Panacibacter ginsenosidivorans: one gene and its partner. The protein of the gene in region 1 interacts with the protein of each later gene in a pairwise test. Links are inferred from orthologs where the notes say so. Each region holds a gene or a part of one and is shown on either strand. Other genes may lie near its edges.

Evidence for each region.
Region 2: the proteins of ruvC (region 1) and ruvA interact in binary tests that used the Escherichia coli proteins (3 or more experiments, as listed by UniProt). The link is inferred for Panacibacter ginsenosidivorans from one-to-one orthologs.

Annotation. Positions count from the first base shown.
Region 1 is NZ_CP042435.1:3,947,978-3,951,077, reverse strand. What follows is about bases 129-2,988. They hold ruvC (crossover junction endodeoxyribonuclease RuvC), read right to left. Parts: upstream 1,914-2,988; coding sequence 1,344-1,913; downstream 129-1,343. Other genes in these bases: FRZ67_RS16555 (ATP-binding cassette domain-containing protein), read left to right, coding at 2,270-2,988; FRZ67_RS23445 (hypothetical protein), read left to right, coding at 2,022-2,216; FRZ67_RS16565 (hypothetical protein), read right to left, coding at 838-1,338; FRZ67_RS16570 (HIT family protein), read left to right, coding at 465-857; FRZ67_RS16575 (CRTAC1 family protein), read left to right, coding at 129-352. In the rest of the region: more of FRZ67_RS16575, read left to right, coding at 1-128; more of FRZ67_RS16555, read left to right, coding at 2,989-3,100.
Region 2 is NZ_CP042435.1:389,299-392,370, reverse strand. The notes cover bases 151-2,982. They hold ruvA (Holliday junction branch migration protein RuvA), read right to left. Parts: upstream 1,945-2,982; coding sequence 1,357-1,944; downstream 151-1,356. Other genes in these bases: FRZ67_RS01560 (M1 family metallopeptidase), read right to left, coding at 2,533-2,982; sov (T9SS outer membrane translocon Sov/SprA), read right to left, coding at 151-1,315. In the rest of the region: more of sov, read right to left, coding at 1-150; more of FRZ67_RS01560, read right to left, coding at 2,983-3,072. UniProt on the Escherichia coli protein: The RuvA-RuvB-RuvC complex processes Holliday junction (HJ) DNA during genetic recombination and DNA repair.

The DNA.
Region 1 (3,100 bases):
GATAAACCTTTCTTTGGAAGGAACTATATGCAACAGGGTCGCTATCGGGGCAAAAATAAAAGTCACTTTCCGCGAAAATGGCGTTGAAAGGTCTGTATACGATGAGGTAAATTCAGGTGGTAGTTTTGGCTCAAATCCTTTGATACAACATATAGGCATTGGGCAAGCTTCGATAGTAGAAAGCATTGAAATAAAGTGGCCTGTAACCAATACAATACAAGTATTCAAAAACTTAAAACCAGATTGTACTGTTAAAATAAAAGAAGGTAATGATCATATTATCATGATCTCACTTAGCAAAGTAGATTTCACTTCTGAAAGTGCAGGACTTATCAGTTGCGGGAAGAATTAGCAAGTAAAAATTTAAATTAAAAGCTTCTCAAAACACAATCGTTTTGAGAAGCTTTTTTTATTTGAGTAATTATTCCTAAATCTGCAGGCAGAAATCATCAATCCGCAATAGTATGACCATCTTTTCAAAAATTATCGCCGGAGAAATTCCCTCTTACAGAATTACAGAGAATGAAAAATTTTATGCTTTCTTAGATATTTTTCCACTGGTAAGAGGGCATGTATTGGTAGTTCCAAAAATAGAAGCAGATAAGTTCTTCGATATGCCCGATGATTACTTAAGTGAAATGTTGTTGTTTGCAAAGCCAATTGCAAAAGCAATTGAAAAAAGTTTTCATTGCGATCGTTGCGGTATAGAAGTCATCGGTCTTGAAGTGCCTCATGCACATATGCACTTGCTTCCTATCAACTCTTCCGATGACCTCAACTTTACAAGAAAGAAATTGAAATTATCTCCTGATGAATTAAAAGAAATACAGGAAAGAATTATGTCTGCAATGCTGTAGACTGTTGCTTTTGCAAAGCTTCCAACTGCAGAACATATCTTCTGCAAACATACAATGGTATAATTCCAATAACACCAAAGCTGCAATCAATCAGTATATGATAGATTGGAATACCTCTTATATTTCCACAAATAAATGCAAGTGGAATGATACTTACACAACAAAACATTCCCCAACTCAGAATAAATTTATTTCTCACAGGGTTTTTATAAACACCATAAAATAGTGCTGCAATTACAAGATGTGCAAAAGCTAACCAATCATACCCATAAAATAAAAAAGGATACTTTCCATAAGTATCAATAACACCATTAACTTTATTCAACCATGGGCCAAAAAACTGGTCATTATTCATATAGCCATGTTGCTGAAGAAAACTTAGTTCAGTATAAACAGGAAATGCAGTAATACCACTTAATGCAAGTACAATAATAAAGAACACTACAAGTATTCTTATCTTTTTTAAGCGTTGCTGTTGCATACAAATTATTTTTTGAGGATGCGCTCCTGGTTCCTGGAAATAAAATCTTCCCAACCTTTAAAACTCTTTGTAAGCTTACCTATCGGGGATGAGGTTTGATAATGATGACACAGCGCAACCGCAAGCGCATCCGTCGCATCAAAGTATTGCGGCCTTTCCTCAATACTCAAAGTTTGCTGCAACATTTTCCAAACCTGTTCCTTTGCTGCATTACCATTACCGGTAATCGATTGCTTCACTTTTTTTGGTGAATACTCCGTAACATTTATTCTTCCCTGCATTGCTGCTGCAATAGCCACGCCCTGCGCTCTTCCAAGCTTTAGCATGCTTTGTACATTCTTACCAAAGAAAGGCGCTTCAATAGCAAATGTGTGTGGCTTGTATTGCGTAATTAACAAATTTACTTTAGTATGTATCATTTCAAGTCGCTCATAAATATCTTTTACCGAGCCAAGCTTTAATACATCCATACAAAGGATCTTTATAACACTGCCATTTACTTCAATAATAGCATAGCCCATTACCACTGTACCGGGATCTATGCCAAGAATAATATTGCTTTTAGAGATTGCCATAACAATAACATACAAATGTACTTAACGAAAATCGACGGTCAATCATGAATCATGAATGAGTAGTAAGAATTATTTTGAACCAGGCCAAGAATAAACTTCAGGTTTCTGTTGCGTCGCACTCTTGTACTGGTGAATGGTGAGTGGTCAATGATGAATAAAACCATTGTGCAATTTATTGACCATTCACCATTGACGATTCACGATCCGAACGCACAAGTGAGTGACACAACAGGCGATACCCAAAGAACTAAAAGCCTGCTACATACAAAAATTTCCTTTTATAATTACGATTATGCCTTTTAAAAAGAATAATAATGCATGTGTGATAATGCAGTAATTTTCGTAAAATTTTTACAGTGGACGTATTAACGCTGAATGGCATTACAAAATATTATGGCCGCATTTGTGCATTGAACAACGTTTCGTTTTCAGTACCGGAAGGAAGCGTGTTTGGCATACTCGGTCCGAACGGCAGCGGCAAAACAACCATGCTGGGCATTGTGATGGATATTCTTAAAGCAAGTGCGGGAACTTTTACTTTTATGGGACAGCCGCCAACTGCAGCTATGCGCAGGCGCATTGGCACACTGCTGGAGACGCCAAATTTTTATCATTACTTATCTGCTGAAAGAAACCTGCGCATTGCTGCAGAGATAAAAGGAAAAGGTTTTGAACAAATAGATAGTGTATTGCAGAAAGTGAATTTGTATGAGCGAAGAGCCAGCAAGTTCAGCACGTATTCTTTGGGCATGAAACAAAGGTTGGCTATTGCATCCTGCTTGCTGGGAGATCCAGAAGTGCTGGTATTTGATGAGCCTACAAATGGCCTTGACCCTGTTGGTATTGCGGAGATAAGAGAGCTGATAAAAAATCTTGCTAAAGAAGGTAAGACGATTATTATGGCAAGTCATATGTTGGATGAAGTGGAAAAAGTTTGTACGCATGTTGCCATTTTAAAATTTGGCAATCTTATTACTGCGGGCAATGTAGATGAAGTATTGGTGAATGAAGACATCGTGGAAGTTGGTGCAACAAATATGCAGTTGCTTGAAAATGTATTGTCTTCAATGAACGGATATAAAGAGATAAAAAAGCAAAAAAATTACCTGCAGTTATTTTTTGAAACTGGTACAGCCAATCTTGAAACGATTAACACACATTGCTTTAATAATGGTGTTGTGTTGAAT
Region 2 (3,072 bases), 3.6 Mb from region 1 along the record:
GTTGATTTAAGGAAACAAAACCCACCTGCGGATTGAAATAATATTCAGTCGGCTCAAGCTTACGTGCAAATGTCTTTTCGTAGTCATTCACAGGTGTTAACCCTTTACCTAATAAAATGGTATTGATTAACGCGGGGTTTCTGTTCGCATCACTGCCCGCCAAGAATGAATAAAGATCATTGGCGCCGTTTGCAGGTTTATCATTTGTTGTAAGAGAATGTATGTTTGGATTGTATGGCTCAGTTTCTCCCAGGTCCATCAGACCGACAATATTGCGTGTATTTGTCGTTGCCCCATTTCGATTGGTTACCCAAACTTCCAACCTTAATATTTGCACCTGGCTGTTTACGTAAGGCAGATTCTTCATCGTTTTATCATAATTTTTCATGAAGTACTGCCCCATCAAAAAGTGCTTATTCTCGTCGTAATCATCCAGCTTCTTATTAATAACCTGGTTAAGGCCGCCACCCTGTAATGTTAATGATTGTCTTTGGGAGCGCTGGTTTGCAAGAGCAGCTGTTATGAACAGTTTTCCAAATTGTAATTGGGTTTTAATGCCAAACAAACTCTGCACACTTGCCATTAAACTTCCTTTCGCCTGAAAAGAGATATTACCCGCTTCAACAGATTTAATTATCTCATCATCTTTTCCTTTATAATCAAGTTTCAACTGGTTCTCAAAATCGAAATTGGCAAGTGTATTATAACTTATAGGTAGTTTAAGTTTATCGCCAATATTGCCCATGATGTTTACATTGGCATTCATATTAAAGTCAAAACCACCATTCTTTCTCGCAGCTTCCGGCAATGTAGGATTCTTTACGTTTTGACCCTGGTAACCAGCAGTAAGGTCTACATTTCCTTCAGGTTTAATTTCAACTTTTAAACCATTTGGTCCTACTCCAAATATCCTGTCAAATAACTGCGGATAAACCCTGGGCTTAGGTCTTTGTATTTTCCGGTTAAGATCAAATACTGTACGGGAGCGTTCATTAAAATAATCATCTTCTGCTATCTGTGATTGCAACTTTAAAAATTCATCAAACGTAAGTGCAGATCTTCGATACACTGTATTGCCAATTTTTTCTACAATGAAGTATTGTTTGGTGGCAGGATCATATTCAATATCCTGCTTTATAATCGAAGTGTCTTTTATGTCAAATGGGTTATTATAACGCCACGTAAACCTATCACCACGCCTGTCTTTGATAGGAAAACGAAGCGAGTCTGTTTTTTGTGCATATACACCATTATGAAATGCACAGTAAAAAACAGCAACTACAGTAATAAGAATAAATTGGAGATAGCGAGTCAATTTCAGTAGCTCTGGTTAGGTAAAAGTTTCTCTTATAGGTTCTATAGATTTTTTAAAGCTTGTTTTATAATATCTTCCAAAGAAAGTGTTTCTTTAGCAGAATCTGAAACTTTTTTTACTGCTGATTCTGCCATCGCTCTAGCTATTCCCAGGCCTGTTAAAGCAGTTACAGCATCTCTTTCCGTTGAGGGAAAAACGATATTAGAGTTAACACCGGTTTCTAGAGAGATTTTCGCCAGTTTATCCCTGAGTTCAACAATTATTCTTTCAGCAGTTTTTTTCCCTATTCCTTTAACGCTTTCCAATTGTTTTGTATTGCCCTGCACAATTCCTTTTATGATCTCATCCGGCTGTAAACCACTCAGCATCATTCTTGCCGTAGATGCGCCAACACCCGAAACGCTGATCAGTTGCAAAAAAAGATCTTTTTCTCCCTGTGTGGCAAAACCAAAAAGCGTTTGGCCATTCTCTGTAATATGCAGGTAAGTATGTAACTGTCCTTCTTCTTTATTGCTAATTGAGGAATAGGTATGCAGGCTTATCTGCAGTTCATATCCTACCCCATTTACATCCACGATTATCTGCGATGGCGTTTTACGTGCAAATTTTCCTCTTACAAATGCAATCATAAAAATTGTTCAAATAGGTTTACTATAAAATAACCCGGTTAAGATAAAATGATTTTTTTAGATAAAAGCCAATAGATTTTTACTACACTTTTAAAGTCAAATTTATTTAGATGCCAGTTTTAATTCTATTGGTTTTATTGCTGCACCGCACACTTCAACTGCGATGATTTTTTGAAGTCACTGCCTGCAAATCTAAACATCGCAATTATTGATCAAAAGATGAAAGGATTGCGACGCAAGAAAAGATGCCATGAAAACATACTGTTGGTATTAATGAAATCTATATTAAACTAAAAAGACTTGCAGGTTAACGCAAAAAATATTGCGGTGCTGGTATCTGTTACCAATATAAAAGCATCTCAGAAAGGGGAATACTGTACGGGTGCCTGAATAGCGCTTAATATACTAAATATTAAACGGTACAAAATGGAGAGATAAAAAATACACAGCCATTTTATCCTATTGTAAGCAGCTACGACTTTCAATACTATTTTTTATACAGACTGCAGTATTTCATAGCCTCGCCTGTTGCGTCGCAATCACTTCATCTTTCAGATCAATGATGAAGCCACTGTATGCTTTAACTAATTATTCCCCTTTTACTTCTTCAACATTTACATAATAATTCTTCTCAATAAAAGATGTATCAAAAAGAATTTTGTTTTCCTTCGTCAATTCAATTTTTTTCCATTCTTTAGTGGGGGAGAGGCGAAGTTTTTGTGGGTCTTTATTTAAAACCAATTGCAAATTAAAGCCGGTGATACAATTATCCCATTTATAAAAAAGGTACTTATTATCTTTGGCATAATAATAGTTCAAAACAGGTATTTGCGTATTGCGTAAATACTGATCAAAGACTTTACTGAAATTAATACCTGATTGATTACTGATATAATTTTCTACCTGGGCCGTGGTTACTGTTTGATGATAATATGTTTTATTTAATCCCCTAAGTATCTGTCTCCATTTTGCATCGTTATCAATTGCATGACGAATAGTTTGCAAAAGATTACCTCCTTTATAATACATATCGCCGCTGCCTTCTTTGTTTACGCCATAAGGCCCAATAATGTTTGTTTCATTACGAATACGTTTACGTGTTCCATAGTTATATTCATTTCCTGCCTC